DNA from 2 places in the Chitinophaga sp. 30R24 genome. Region 2 is predicted to be linked to the other one. Evidence: riboswitches for the same ligand, from Rfam matches in the RefSeq annotation. Region 2 holds a riboswitch; the other holds the start of a gene.
What was found. A riboswitch is a leader RNA that binds a small molecule or an ion and turns the genes downstream of it on or off. The one in region 2 is predicted to bind thiamine pyrophosphate.
Positions count from the first base shown of each region.

Region 1: linked by a shared signal. The riboswitch ahead of thiS (sulfur carrier protein ThiS) and the one ahead of ACDQ55_RS13155 (TonB-dependent receptor) in region 2 are both predicted to bind thiamine pyrophosphate.

Region 1 is NZ_JBJGXX010000001.1:780,350-788,605, forward strand. It holds gene dnaN (DNA polymerase III subunit beta) at 1-536, shown strand, start outside; gene ACDQ55_RS03185 (sterol desaturase family protein) at 830-1,663, shown strand; gene ACDQ55_RS03190 (hypothetical protein) at 1,711-1,962, shown strand; gene ACDQ55_RS03195 (lipocalin family protein) at 2,042-2,512, opposite strand; TPP riboswitch at 2,552-2,655, shown strand; gene thiS (sulfur carrier protein ThiS) at 2,708-2,911, shown strand; gene thiC (phosphomethylpyrimidine synthase ThiC) at 2,996-4,849, shown strand; gene ACDQ55_RS03210 (thiamine phosphate synthase) at 4,770-5,447, shown strand; gene ACDQ55_RS03215 (hydroxymethylpyrimidine/phosphomethylpyrimidine kinase) at 5,423-6,175, shown strand; gene ACDQ55_RS03220 (thiamine phosphate synthase) at 6,208-6,864, shown strand; gene ACDQ55_RS03225 (thiazole synthase) at 6,852-7,625, shown strand; gene thiH (2-iminoacetate synthase ThiH) at 7,653-8,256, shown strand, end outside.
Region 2 is NZ_JBJGXX010000004.1:274,151-282,406, reverse strand. It holds gene topA (type I DNA topoisomerase) at 1-1,949, shown strand, start outside; gene ACDQ55_RS13185 (transglutaminase family protein) at 2,077-2,949, shown strand; gene ACDQ55_RS13180 (hypothetical protein) at 3,097-3,300, opposite strand; gene der (ribosome biogenesis GTPase Der) at 3,390-4,703, opposite strand; gene era (GTPase Era) at 4,755-5,624, opposite strand; tRNA gene ACDQ55_RS13165 (tRNA-Met) at 5,791-5,862, opposite strand; gene ACDQ55_RS13160 (single-stranded DNA-binding protein) at 5,973-6,380, opposite strand; TPP riboswitch at 6,596-6,690, shown strand; gene ACDQ55_RS13155 (TonB-dependent receptor) at 6,702-8,256, shown strand, end outside.

The DNA.
Region 1 (8,256 bases), on a different contig from region 2:
TGCCTAAAAAGCCGCTGAACCTCCTGAAGTCTGCCCTGCCAGACAATGATTCCGAAATTAAAGTTGCTTATAGCCAGAACCACTTCTTTGTACAGCACGACGGCGCCCAGATGATCTGCCGCCTTATCGATGCCCGGTTCCCGGACTATAAAGTAGTAATACCAAAAGACAATCCTTACCGCCTCACCGTGGTAAAAAGCGATTTCCAGAACGCCCTGAAAAGGGTAGGCGTATTTGCCAACAAAAGCACCAACCAGGTAGCCCTCAGCATCACCGGCAGCGAACTGCAATTATCTGCCCAGGATGTGGACTTCTCCTTTGAAGGTAATGAACGCATGAACTGCCAATATACCGGCGATGATATGCAGATTGCCTTCAACGCTAAATTCCTTATCGAAATGCTCAACGCCGCAGAAGGCGACGAAATCTCCGTAGACCTGGCCACCGCCACCAAAGCAGGTATCCTCAGACCTTCCGAAAAAGAAGAACATGAAGACCTTCTCATGCTGGTAATGCCATTAATGTTGAATAATTAATGCTAAAGGAAATGGCTATACTGATCTATTAATTTTAGAAAAAGCCAATTACCTGCATATTAATATTTATATATAAAGCAATCTCTTACAAAGAGGTTGCTTTTTTATTTGCCGATAGCCTAAAAGAGCACTTTATTTATTCCCCAAATAATCGTAATTTTTGTGAGGAATTGCGTGACAGGTATTCCTATACGAAAGTAATCACCCCATATCCTCGATGAAGATTTTGTTGGCCTGGACAGAAGAACCTTATAGCGCAGTGTTTTTACAGTCTATATATACTTTACCATCATATGGTAAGCTTTTTCGAACATATTCCACCAGTGTACCGCACAGCCATTCTCGTGGGCGGGCTGTTATTGTTATGGATGATAGAAGGGATAATCCCCCGCTTCCAGTTTCATGGTAATCGCTACCGGCATGCCGGCGCCAACCTGTTTTTCACCCTCACTACTACTATCGTTAATACAGGACTGGCCTTCCTGATCATACGGGCATCCAGGTTTACCACTGGTAACCATTTTGGATTGCTCTACCTGGTACGCCTCCCTCTTTGGCTGCATACAGTACTGGCCTTGCTAATGCTGGATTTAATCGGCACCTGGCTCATACACTGGGTACAACACCAGGTAGGCTGGATGTGGCAATTTCATAAAATACATCACATAGACACGCAGATTGATGCAACTACCGCCTTGCGGCATCACCCCGTAGAAAGCCTGTTCCGGGTAATTGCCCTCGTTGTTGCTATTCTCACCATGGGAGTGCCCTTCTGGATGGTTATGTTCTACCAAAGTCTGTCTGCCTTCATGTCGCAGTTTAATCACGCTAATATACATCTCCCCAAATGGCTTGATAACACGCTCAGTTGGATCATTGTATCACCAGATATGCACAAAGTGCATCATAGCCATTATCAACCAGAAACAGACGCCAATTACGCTAATATTTTCTCCCTGTGGGACCGGCTCTTCCGCACATTCGTGAAAGTGCCGGATACATTGGCCATCCACTACGGACTGGATGAATACCAGGACAACCGGTACCGGGAAATAGGCGTATTACTAAAGGTTCCCTGGGAACAAGCCAGCGGGATCAGAGAAAACGTTAACAGTCAGCAACAGTAGCTTTAAATAAACAATAATTCCTTCACCCGTTCAAAACACGAATACATATGCAACACTCAACCACTTTAACAAAAACAACCTGTATCTCAGCGCTCATTATTGGTGTACTGTCAGCCGCCTTTGCCTTCATCACGAAAATACCAGTAAATGCAATCGCTGCTGGCACAATATCTATCGTAATAGGTATCGTATCCCTCTTTATCGGAAGAAAAAATATTGATGACATGCAACTAGCTGCCGCCGGTATATTCATGGCCGTTGTAGCCTGTTTGGTAGGACTTTGGGGAATTTATAGCTGAGTATCCACCCAGCCATTGGCCAACTGCAGGCATTTAGCAATTACGAAGGAACGCCCTTCTCTATTGCTAAATAGTGACTTTATTGTTTCCGGTATCTTTCCACGTAACCTTCAGCTGCTTTTATAGGAAACAATATCAGAGAAGTATCACTAAGTGCTTTAATAATAGTAGTATCCACGATGGTAGAGGTGTCTTTAACACCTTCAGAGTGATTCCACAATAACAAGGTATCGTGCGTTAGCGCCCATTTTTCATATACTAACGTATACATATTAATGGACCTGGCTATTCCATTCTTTTTTAGTTGAAAGCCCTGCATTTCCTTATCCAGGCCAGCCACAGGCTGCATCCATTTTCCTATGAGCTTGGCTGCATCTATATGCAATGTATCCGCAACAGCAACAATGCTATCAGTAATACCGGCATTGCTGCTGTCTGCGATATTAACCAAAGTACTATCGTCTTGCAAGGCTTCCTTTGCCTCTTCCTTCCTGGAGGTATTACATGCCATCGCCAGCAGCAAAAAACCTATCAAAGTAATTCTTACCATGATTTAAAATTACGAATTACTGATTATTTCTTTACTTTTACCTCACTTTAGGGGTGTTTATCCAATATAACGGATAAACTGAGATGATACCCTCAGTACCTGAAGCAGTTCATACTGCCGTAGGGAAAAGTAACTGAACCTTTCTCATCTTTCCACATCCTTAAAGTTTATTGTTTCACTTAAATTCCAATTTCCATGGAAATCCATGTAAACAATAAACTTTATGCGGTGCAGCCAGGAACAACCATCGCTGCACTCTTACAGTTTATTCAGCTCCCTGCCCAGAAAGGCATCGCCGTAGCTGTTAACAATCAGGTGATACCTAAAAGCGCCTGGGAAAAGCAATCACTATCCACTGCTGATAATATCACTATTATCCGCGCTACACAAGGCGGCTAAACTGTTGCCTTTTTTATTTTTCGTATACCCTGTTCCGTAGTAAATATTACGGAAAAGCTATTCTTGTCTCTAAAAAAACATGTCATGCAACAACCCTCGGCCATTAGCCGCACACCATTTCCTGCGTCAGAAAAAATTTATGTAAACGGGAGCATCCATCCTATTAAAGTAGCCATGCGCAAAATATCACTCACGGATACCCGCTTACATGGCAAAAATGGCGCTTCCGTTCCTAATCCGCCAGTAGTAGTTTACGATACCAGCGGCCCCTTCTCAGATCCCGCCATTCCTATCGACGTTACTACCGGTATACCCCGCCTGCGGCAGGAATGGATCAGCGACAGGAATAACGTGGAACAACTGCCACAATACTCCAGCCCTTTTGTAAGAGACCTCATGAAAGAAGGCGGCAAAATGCCCCTGATGAGCCATACCAACAAACCACTGCGGGCAAAAGCCAGACAAAACGTTACCCAGCTTTATTACGCCCAGCAAGGAATTATTACGCCGGAAATGGAATATATCGCTATCCGCGAAAACCAATGCGCCGAACAACTCTTTCAGGAAAACAACGCCTTATGGCAACAACATAAAGGTTATAGCTTCAACGCACACACACCAGTAAATTTCATTACACCAGAATTTGTACGTCAGGAAGTAGCTGCCGGCAGGGCCATTATCCCCGCCAATATCAATCATCCGGAAAGCGAACCCATGATCATAGGCCGGAACTTCCTCGTGAAAATCAATGCCAATATCGGCAACTCTGCCGTTACTTCCAGCATTGAAGAAGAAGTAGAAAAGGCCGTATGGTCTTGCCGCTGGGGCGCAGATACGATCATGGACCTCAGCACCGGTAAAAATATCCACGAAACCCGGGAATGGATACTGCGCAATTCTCCCGTACCTATTGGCACTGTACCTATTTACCAGGCACTCGAAAAAGTGAATGGAAAAGCAGAAGCCCTTACCTGGGAAATATTCAGAGACACGCTCATAGAACAAGCCGAACAAGGCGTGGATTACTTTACCATTCATGCCGGCGTACTGTTAAGATATATACCGCTCACGGCCAAACGCACTACAGGAATTGTATCCCGTGGCGGCTCCATCATGGCTAAATGGTGCCTGGCGCATCACCAGGAAAATTTCCTGTACACACATTTTGAAGAGATCTGTGAAATCATGAAAGCCTACGATGTATCCTTTTCACTCGGAGATGGCTTACGCCCCGGTAGCATTGCAGATGCTAACGACGCGGCACAGTTCGCAGAACTGGAAACCCTCGGCGAACTAACCAAAATAGCCTGGAAACACCAGGTACAGGTAATGATAGAAGGCCCCGGCCACGTACCTATGCACCTTATCAAAGCCAATATGGACAAGCAGCTGCAGCATTGCCATGAAGCGCCATTCTATACCCTCGGCCCCTTAACAACCGATATTGCTCCGGGGTATGATCATATTACCTCTGGTATAGGCGCTGCTATGATTGGCTGGTTTGGCACCGCGATGCTATGCTACGTAACGCCGAAAGAACACCTCGGCCTGCCTAATAAGGAGGACGTAAGACAGGGTGTGATCACCTATAAAATAGCCGCCCACGCTGCAGATCTGGCCAAAGGCCACCCCGGCGCTCAATACCGCGATAATGCCCTTAGCAAGGCCCGTTTCGAATTCAGGTGGGAAGACCAGTTTAACTTATCGCTCGACCCTGAGACCGCCCGTTCTTATCACGACGAAACCTTACCTGCCGAAGGAGCTAAAGTTGCGCACTTCTGTTCTATGTGCGGTCCTAACTTCTGTTCCATGAAAATTACACAGGAAGTAAGGGAATTTGCGGAACAAAAAGGCCTCGATGAAGCTACTGCCATGGCAACCGGTATGCAGGAAAAAGCCGCAGCCTTTGCTGAACAGGGAGGAAATATTTACCTGTAATGTCATGATCTGGATCATTTCCTCACCCGAAAGCATATACGGAGAAGCGGATATACTCATGTCGCTGCTGGCAGCTGGCGCCCATCGCATTATATTGCGCAAACCCAACTGGCATACCGCGCAATATAAAACACTGTTGGATAACATCGCGCCGGCCTGCTATGCTCAACTGCTAATACGCGATCAACCGCAGCTGGCCACCGATTACCAGCTAGCTGGCGTGCACTGGAGCGGGCACACAAAGGAACAGGCTGTCACCACACCATTCCGAGAAAACAGTACTGGTATCCATCACGCTACAGATATATCCCAGATGGATACACGCTTTAATACCTGGCTGTTAAGCCCTGTATTTGACAGCATTTCCAAACCTGGCTATACCGGAAAATTTGCAGCAGAGGCCATAACAGCAATGCCCTGGCCTCAACAGGGGCAAATATTAGCCCTAGGTGGGGTAGATCATAACAATATACACCTCATTAAACAATGGCGTTTCCACGGCGCAGCGCTACTGGGCGCTATCTGGCGTACGCCGGAAAAAGCCGTGGAAAGCTATCAACATATTCAATCGCTATGGAACAGGAACGACCCTACGTGATGAGTTTCGCCGGCCTGGACCCCAGCGGGGGAGCTGGTTTACTAGCAGACATTAAAACCTTTGAACAGCACCGGGTACAAGGAGCAGGCATTTGTACAGCCCTCACCATACAAACCCCGGCGCAATTCATATCGGTAGAATGGATACCGCTATCATACATACTCGCGCAAGCCAAACCTTTGCTAGCCAGCAATAACGTACAATACTGCAAAGTGAGTATTATGGCAGATGTTTCCTCCCTGCTGGAACTGGTACGGCAATTGAAACAGCTATCGCCTGGCATCCGCATTATTGTAGACCCTGTGCTGAAAGCCTCTGCCGGCTTTGCCTTTCACAATCATATACAGCAACAGGCTTGGCGGGAGCTACTACCGGAAATATACCTGCTCACGCCCAACTACGACGAAGCCCTGCTGCTCACCGGTCTTACAGACGGCGAGCAAGCTGCCCGGACACTGGCAAACAGCTGCGCAGTATTATTGAAAGGCGGTCATCATCAACACCACCAGGGACAAGATACTTTATATACCCAGGAGGAACAGCATGTTTTCCGGCCATCTACAACAACTGTATATCCCAAACATGGCTCCGGCTGTGTATTATCCGCAGCTATCACCGCCGCCCTAGCAAATGGGCAAACACTGCCCCAAGCCTGCTATAACGGCAAAGTATATACAGAAAAATTACTGGCCAGCCACCCATCTTTAACCGGATATCACCATAATTGACCAATATGTCAAATCACAAAATATTACCGCTTATGCAGCAAGAGCACCATCTTAATCAAATCAATCATATCCATTATATCTCACAGGCGCCTCATACCGACAATATACTGGCCGCTTGTGACGCCGGCTGCCAATGGATACAATTGCGCATAAAAGAAGGTACAACCGCCTCCATACAAAAGGTAGCCGAAGCTGCGAAACAAATCTGCGACAGGTATCAGGCAACACTTATCATTAACGACCATCCACATATTGCCGTGACAGTAGGCGCCCAAGGTGTGCATGTAGGCAAACTAGACATGACAGTGGCTGCCGCCAGGGCCATTGCCGGCAACAAAATGATAATAGGCGGCACTGCCAATACCTTGACAGATATCCTGCAACATGCGCAGGATGGAGCAGATTACGTAGGCGTAGGGCCATACCGGTTTACTAACACCAAGCAAAATCTTAGCCCCATACTAGGATTGAGCGGCTACCAACACATGATGCAGGCGCTGAAAGAAAAGAATATATCCATTCCCGTAATCGCAATCGGCGGGATACTTCCGGAAGACATTCCTGCGCTGGTGGAAGCAGGTATTCATGGAATCGCCGCCAGCGGAATGATCACGCAGGCCACCGATAAAACGCAACTCATAAGAAATCTTTACGAACAATTTAATCTCAACGCTACATGGAGCCATTAATAATAGCCGGCAAGCCTTTTTCATCCAGGCTATTTACCGGCACCGGTAAATTCTCTTCTGCTACCGTAATGGAAAGCGCTTTACTCGCTTCCGGTAGCGAATTAGTAACTGTAGCCCTTAAACGGGTAGACATGGACAACCACTCAGATGATATGTTGCGCCATCTCAACCATCCACACATACAGCTGCTACCCAATACTTCCGGCGTGCGCACTGCCAAAGAAGCGGTATATGCTGCCCAACTGGCCCGGGAAGCACTAGAAACCAACTGGGTAAAACTGGAAATACACCCCGATCCCCGCTACCTGATGCCCGACCCGGTAGAAACCCTGCTGGCCGCTACCGAACTGGTAAAACTGGGCTTTGTAGTACTGCCTTATGTTCATGCCGACCCTGTACTATGTAAGCGGCTGGAAGAGGCTGGAACAGCAGCAGTAATGCCACTGGGCGCACCTATTGGCAGCAACAAAGGATTAAAAACATTCGACTTCCTGGAGATTATCATAGCACAAAGCAATATACCTGTAATCGTAGATGCTGGCATTGGTAGGCCCTCGCATGCGGCGCAAGCCATGGAAATGGGTGCCAGCGCGGTATTAGTTAACACGGCTATTGCCGTGGCAAAAAACCCGGTGCAAATGGCTGCTGCCTTCAAAGCAGGAGTAGAGGCAGGACGCATGGCTTATGAAGCCGGACTGGCCGCCAGTAGCCAGCAAGCTATTGCTTCCAGTCCATTGATCGCTTTCCTGGAAGAATCCTGATTTTTTCATCTTATTCAAGATAAACTCATGTTTAAAAGCATATTTGACCAGTACGATTGGCAAGAGGTAACAGATAGCATTTATGCTAAAACGGCCCGGGATGTAGAGCTTGCACTACAACGCCCACACCGTTCGCTCGACGATTTTGCGGCGCTCATATCGCCGGCAGCTATCCCTTACCTGGGAGAAATGGCCAACATCAGCCATCAGCTAACCCGGCAACGGTTTGGCAATACCATGCAATTATATATACCATTGTACCTTTCCAATGAATGCCAGAATATCTGTACCTATTGCGGCTTTAGCCTCGATAATAAGATCAAGAGAAAAACCCTGGGCGCTGCGGAAATATTGATGGAAACCGCCGCTATTAAGGAAATGGGATTTGAGCATGTGCTGCTGGTAACCGGTGAAGCCCACCAGGAAGTAGGCACTCCTTACTTCAAAAAAATATTACCCCTGTTACGCCCCCATTTTGCCAACATTTCCATGGAAGTACAGCCAATGGATGAACAGGACTACCGGGAACTGATAGACCTTGGCTTGCATGCCGTATTGGTATACCAGGAAACCTATTGCCGGGAAGATTATAGAAAGCACCACCCCAAAGGACGGAAGTCAAACTTCGACT
Region 2 (8,256 bases):
ATGCCCAACAGGCCAGGCGTATATTAGACCGTATCGTAGGTTTCGAAATATCCCCGGTGCTGTGGCGCAAAATGAGCATGCGCAATTCCCTCTCCGCCGGCAGGGTACAATCTGTAGCGGTGCGGCTCATTGTAGAAAGGGAAAGGGAAATCAACGCCTTCCAGTCGGTAAGCACCTTTAAAGTAGAGGCTTATTTCACAGGCAAGGATATTAACGGCAAAAACATTTCCTTCAAAGCGGAAGGCCCCGGTAAGTTTAAAACAGCCGAAGATGCCGAAAAATTCCTGCAACAGTGCATCGGCGCCGCCTATACGGTAAAAGACATCCAGGTAAAACCCGGCAAAAAATCGCCGGCAGCGCCTTTCACCACCTCTACCCTCCAACAGGAAGCCAGCCGTAAACTAGGCTACAGCGTGTCTAAAACCATGTTGCTTGCCCAGAAACTGTATGAAAGCGGAAATATTACCTATATGCGTACCGACTCTGTAAACCTGTCGGATACCGCATTAACAGATATAGAAAAAGCCATTAAAGGCAGCTTTGGCAATAAATACCATCAACACCGCAAATTCAAGAATAAAAATGAGTCGGCCCAGGAAGCGCACGAGGCCATCCGTCCTACCTACATGGAAAACACCACTGTAGAAGACAGCGATACCCGTAAGCTGTATGAGCTGATCTGGAAACGTACCATCGCCAGCCAAATGGCAGATGCCGAACTGGAAAAAACTATCGCTAAAATCGATATTTCCACTAACCACGACGAGCTGACCGCCAGCGGGGAAGTACTGAAATTCGACGGCTTCCTGAAAGTATATATGGAAAGCCACGATGACGAGGATGAAACAGAAGAACAAGAAGGTTCCCTGCCGCCACTGGCCGTAAAACAATCGCTGGACCTGAAAGAAATGAAGGCCACCGAAAGGTTCTCCCGCCCGGCGCCCCGCTATACGGAAGCCAGCCTGGTAAAAAAACTGGAAGAACTGGGCATTGGCCGCCCTTCTACTTATGCCCCTACCATTACCACTATACAGAAACGCAATTATGTGGAAAAAAGGGACAAAGAAGGCATCAAGAGAGATTTCCGCATACTGGTGCTCAAATCAGATAAGATCGATAAACAAACCGAATCGGAAAATACCGGCGCAGAAAAATCCAAACTGTTCCCTACCGATCTGGGCATGATCGTGACCGATTTCCTGAACCAGTACTTCAATAATGTAATGGACTACGGCTTTACCGCCAAAATCGAAGGAGAATTCGACGAAATTGCCCACGGTAAAAAGCAGTGGAACAAAATGCTGAAAGAATTCTATTCTCCTTTCCATAAAGATGTGGAAAACACCCTGGAAAATGCAGAAAGGGTAAAAGGAGAACGCCCACTGGGTATAGACGCCGCCAGCGGCAAGCCAATCGTAGCCCGCATGGGACGTTATGGCCCTATGATCCAGATCGGCAGCGTAGATGATGAAGAGAAGCCCCGCTTCGCTAAATTAAAGGCTACCCAGAGCATTGAAACCATTACCCTGGAAGAAGCCATGGAATTATTTAAACTACCCCGTAACCTGGGTAAATTTGAAGATTCCGATGTAACCGTAAATATTGGCCGCTTCGGCCCATATGCCCAGCATGATAAGAAATTCTATTCCCTGAAAAAGGAAATGGACCCTTACACAGTAGAACTGGATGAAATAGCGCCGTTAATTGTAGAAAAACGCTCTGCCAAAGACGAACGCACCATCAAAATATTTGAAAAAGAAAAAATCCAGATACTCAAAGGACCTTATGGTCCATATATTAAACAAGGACTCAAAAACTACAAAATACCTAAGGAAAAAATCGATACTGCGGCTGATCTAACGGTAGAGGAAGCCAAGGCGATCATTGAAGACGTCAAAGCCAATCCACCGAAAAAGAAAGCGCCGCCCAGGAAGAAGAAAGCCGAATAACACAGTGGTACAAATCCGATGAATATGTGGGCAACAATAATAACTGCAGCGTGGTTGATATGCTTATTATTTAACTTGCCAACAGGATCTCGTTATTTGATGATTATCACATGATCATAATAATGGTATGAACGAAAACAGAGAAATAAACGCTTTGTTCCACCTGTTGGATGATCCGGATCTGGAGGTATTTGATACGGTTGCCAGTAAAATATTACTCTACGGTAAAGATATCATTCCGAATCTGGAGAATTTGTGGGAGAATACAATTGATGAAGCTATTCAGGAAAGGATAGAACTGCTGATCCACCGGGTACACTACCAGGATCTGCAAACTGCGTTACGCGAATGGGGCCTTTCAGAAGCACAGGGATTGCTGCAGGGCGCTATCCTGGCTGCCAGGTACCAGTTCCCCGATCTCCTGGAAAACCAGGTGATTACGGAAATTGACCGCATCAAACGTAATATCTGGCTGGAACTTAATAATTACCTCACACCGCTGGAACAGATCAATGTGCTCAACAGCATGATCTATAATTACTTTGGCCTTAAAGGAGAAGAAGTGTCCTATCAACGGAAAAACCAGTTCTTCATCAATCAGGTCATAGAATCCAGGAAAGGTAACCCGGTTACCAATGGCATCATCTACCAAAGCCTTTGCGCTATGCTAGATCTGCCGGTATACGCCGTAAATATTCCCAGACAATTTATCCTGGCTTATTTCGATACCTATATCGATTTTTCCGCACCAGTAGAACCTAACGACCTGCGCATCCTGTTTTTTATAGATCCTATCCAGGGCCAGATATATACCCAACAAGATGTAGATACCTACCTCAAAAGGGTGTCTGTTCCTTCGGTGCCTTCATATTTTAAACCCCAGTCTAACAAACGCATTATACAGTTCCTGCTGGAAGAGCTGTCCAAATGTTTTTCTGATGATAAAGACAGTTACAAACAAGACGAGTTGATGAACCTCGCCAGTATACTTGGTGAGTAACACCAATTCATCCCCCACATAAAAAAGGCGCAAAATAATTTTGCGCCTTTTTTATGTGGGGATAATTATACCAACATAAAAAGCCCACCGCAACGCGATGGGCTTTTTATTTCTTGCAAGAAAGATATATTATGCAATATAATACTCTTACTTAGCTGGAGTTGCAGCAGAATCAACTGGAGCAACAGCAGAATCAATAGCAGCAGCAGAATCAGCTGGAACAGCAACAGGAGCAGCGTTCATAGTGTCAGCTGGAGCAGTAGCAGTAGAATCAGCAGCAGGAGTGCTACCACCGTTACAAGCTACGAAGAACATACCAGCAGCGATAGCGAATACGAATAATTTTTTCATTTTAATTTGTTTTATTTTTTAAAACCGGCGCAAAGGTATACAAATTTTATAAAATACAAAATCTATATACGTTCTTTTTAAGTTAACTTTTATTTTTTTCTGAAAAAGATTTTCAGCGGCACTCCAGTAAAGTTAAACTTCGAACGCAGCTGGTTTTCCAGATAATTACGGTAAGGTGTTTTCACATCGTCTGGCAGGTTACAGAAAAAAGCAAATGCCGGCGTATATGTTGGCAACTGGGTAACGTATTTGATACGGATAGGAATTCCTCTTACTACCGGTGGGTGGTAAGATTCGATTGCCTTCAACATCACTTCATTTAAAACAGAAGTCTGAATTCTGCGGGTACGGTTGTCGTATACTTCCAATGCCGTTTCTATGGCCTTGAAAATACGTTGCTTCTCTGTTACGGAAGTAAAGATGATAGGCACATCAGAGAAAGGCGCCAGGCGATCTTTCAATTGCTTCTCGTAATCCCTCGCCGTATTTGTAGCTTTCTCCACCAGGTCCCATTTATTCACCAGGATCACTACACCTTTTCCTTTGCGGGCAGCCAAACTAAATATGCTCAAGTCTTGCGCTGTAATGCCTTTTTCCGCATCCAGCAGCAACATTACTACATCGGCTTCATCCACCGCTTTAATGGCGCGGATCACAGAATAAAACTCCAGGTCTTCATGCACTTTCGCTTTACGCCTGATACCAGCCGTATCGATGAGCATAAAATCTTTCTGGAACATATTATAGTGCGTATGAATGGTATCGCGGGTAGTGCCGGCAATATCAGACACAATGTTACGCTCTACGCCCACCAAAGCATTCAGCAAAGACGACTTACCCACATTAGGTTGCCCGATGATCGCTATTTTAGGCAGGTCTGTTTCCAGTGTTGCCTCTCCCATGTCGGGAGTAATATGGCTCACCACAGCATCCAGCAATTCGCCGGTACCGCTGCCAGACATAGACGAAATGAAAAAAACATGTTCAAAGCCCAGGCTGTAAAACTCTGTTGCTTCCAGCTGGCGCTGACTATTATCTACTTTGTTCACTACCAGGTACACGGGTTTGGAGGTACGTCGCAGGATATCTGCTACATCTGCATCCAGATCGGTGATACCAGTAGTTACATCACACATAAAAATGATCACATTGGCTTCTTCCATAGCCACTTTGGCCTGCTTGCGGATTTCCCGCTCAAACACATCATCACTGTTGGTGACAAATCCTCCTGTATCAATTACGTTGAAGGTTTTACCGTTCCAGTCGGCAATACCGTATTGACGATCGCGGGTTACACCGCTTTGGTCGTCTACGATGGCCTTACGCTGTTCCAGCAAACGATTAAATAACGTTGATTTGCCTACGTTTGGGCGTCCCACAATAGCTACTGTAAATCCAGCCATTTCAATAATTTTTTCGTACTAACCTGAACGATATGTCCAGGAATTTTTTAATTAATATCCATATTCCTTCAGGAACAGGTCATTATCCCGCCACTTGCCCCTTACTTTCACAAACAGTTCCAAGAACACTTTCCGCTCAATAAATTTCTCTATCTCTTGGCGTGCCCTGGTGCCCAACTCGCGGATCGATTTTCCTCTCTCACCCAGGATAATGCCTTTCTGTGTATCGCGGGTAACGATGATCTCGGCAGTAATTTTGGTGAGCGTATCCTTTTCCTGGAATTGGGTAACTATTACGGTGGTATGATAAGGGATCTCCTCTTCAAATAATTCGAATATTTTTTCGCGGATCATTTCCGCTACAAAAAAGCGTGTAGACTTATCCGTTAGTGTATCTTCCGGATAAAAAGGATTGGCTTCGGGCAGCAGTGCTACAATCTCTGTGAGGAGTTCCTTAATGCCCTTTTGCTGCCTGGCGGAAATAGGTACCACCGCTTTTGCTTTTCCCCATGCTTTAGCGCGTTCCAATAAAATGGTCATCTCCTCTTTGGCGATATTGTCCATTTTATTGAGCACCAGGATTACCGGCACCTTCAGTTTCAGGGAATCGAACAGCTCCAGGTTTTCTTCCAGAGAGTCTTTCACATCCATGATCAACAGTGCCACATCCGCATCTTCGAGCGCAGATTTCACAGCGCCCATCATTTTCTCATGCAATTTATACTTCGGATCTATAATACCCGGTGTATCAGAAAACACGATCTGATATGCAGGGTCTGTTAATACCCCGGTAATACGATGCCGCGTGGTTTGCACTTTAGGGGAGATAATAGCCAGCTTTTCGCCAATAATAGCGTTCAATAAGGTACTCTTCCCTGCATTGGGCTTACCAAAAATATTTACAAAACCTGCCTTATGCATGATAATAATTATAAAAATACATTCACTTCACAAATGATCAATAACCAGCCTACCCAGTTATAACAACAGCTGAAACCCACTGCTTGTTATAGTATAACACTGGCTTACCCCAAATAAAAAAAGCCGAATTTCTTCGGCTCTTTATCTTTTAGCTTAGCGCTGCTTGTAGCGAGGAGCGGATTCGAACCACTGACCTTCGGGTTATGAGCCCGACGAGCTACCTCTGCTCTACCTCGCAATGAGGGTGCAAAGATACACTTATTTCAATTCGCACCAAATATATTTTAATAAAGTTGAAAGCCAACCATAAAAGGCTGGCTTTCACATTGGAATGCATAACATAATTTATCAAAATGGAAGATCGTCAGCGGGCTGTTCCTGCACAGGTTCGGCTTCCGGAACAGGCACATCAGTTACAGTAGCCTTTCTCTTTTCTTCTTCCCGCCGGCTGAGCAGCTGCAAAGAAAACACCCTTAACCTCAATGCGCCGGATAAAGCGCCGGTGCTGTTACTTACATAGGCCTCCACGCGGGGAGCGCCTTCTACAAATACCATCACCCCTTGTGTTAAATAAGGAGCTACATTTTCCCGGTCCCACAGGGAACAATCTACCCAGGTGGTCCTTTCTGCCAGTATGCCCTGCGCATTTTTAAAACGCTCATTAACGGCTACGGGGAAATTGAAAACTACCGATCCGTTGACTTCTTTTTTCACTACGTCCCGGCCCAAATGGCCGATTAACTGAAGCTTGATCATCAGCAATAAAGATTTAAATGATTAAAAATTTATACCTGCTGACTGAGAGAAGTATCTATGGAAATTACGCAAATTTCTTCCTACCGAAAAATAAATACTGTTTTTTAATGAATACAGCTATACCTTTGCCATCCGCATAAAGTAAGCAGTATGTTTACCTGTTTATCAACCTACTATTGCTTTACTGCCTTGTATATACGCCCCTGGCGGGCAATACAAAATACATGGGGTGCCTTACTTTCAGGCTGAGATCACACCCAATGAACCTAGACCAGGTAATGCTGGTTAGGAAATGCTTTAACAGAAAACGGACATATTTACATGAAACAGCTAATGTTATTGGTGCTGCTATCTATAGCAGGCACTCTACATGCACAATCCCTGATTACTGGTACTGTTACCAGTAAAGCCAACGGACAGCCACTGGAAGGCGTTACCATCTCTATCCACCAAACCGGCGCCCTTACCGACAGCAAAGGACATTACAGCATCCATCTGCCTAAAAAAGGTACCTATACTTTAACTGCCAGCTTTATCGGCTTTAAATCCTATACCACTACCATCGATACTAAAAATACCGGGCATGCCGACATCGCCCTGGAAGCCACCAGCCTGTTTGTAAAGCCGGTGGAGATCAGCAGTTTGCGTGCTGGTAAAAACGCTCCTTTCGTAAATACCACTATTACCGCTGCTGATATTAAAAAAGAAAACCTTGGCCAGGATCTGCCCATACTGCTGGATCAACAACCTGCCGTTGTTACTAATTCCGACGCAGGTACCGGTATTGGCTATACAGGTATGCGCGTACGCGGCTCAGACATTACCCGCATCAACGTTACAATTAACGGTATTCCCGTAAACGATGCCGAATCGCAAGGTACCTTCTTTGTAAACATGCCAGACTTTGCATCGTCTGTTAGCAGCATACAACTGCAAAGAGGCGTGGGCACCTCTACCAACGGCGCGGCCGCTTTTGGCGCTACCCTTAACCTCAGCACCAATGAATTCAACGAAAAAGCATATGGCGAAATTAGTAACAGCTACGGTTCTTTCAACAGCTGGAAGCATACGGTAAAAGCAGGTTCCGGCCTTATCAACGATCACTTCACGATCGATGCCCGCCTCTCTAAAATCTCGTCTGACGGCTATATAGACCGCGCCTCTTCCGACCTGCGCTCGTTCTATACTTCTGCAGCGTATATCGCTGATAAAACCGCTATCCGCCTCAACGTTTTCTCCGGAAAAGAAAAAACTTACCAAGCCTGGAATGGCGTACCGGAAGCCCTGTTGAAAACAGACCGTACTTACAATTCTGCCGGTACCGAAAAACCAGGCGCCCCCTACAATAATGAAACAGATAACTACCAACAGGACCACTATCAATTATTCCTCAACCAGGAAATAAACTCCCATCTCAACTTTAACGTAGCATTGCACCTTACCCGCGGCCGCGGCTACTACGAACAATATAAGGCCAGTCAATCTTACGCAGATTATAACCTGGAAGCACCGGTAATCAACGGCGACACAGTGCATACTACCGATTTAGTACGTCAGCTGTGGCTCGACAATTACTTCTATGGCACAGTGTTTTCCATGAACCGTACCGGCGAAAAGTTCAACTGGAGCTTGGGTGGTGGCTGGAACCGCTATACGGGCGACCATTACGGCAAAATCATCTGGGCCCAGGTAGGCATCAACAAAGATGATCAATATTACTTCTACCCTGCCGCCAAAAACGATTTTAATATTTACTGGAAAGGCGAATATAAAATCACTACCGGCCTGAGCGTATTTGCGGATATGCAATACCGTAATATCATGTACCATATGGATGGCTTCGAAGATGCACCCTCCTATATCGCACATGTAAATT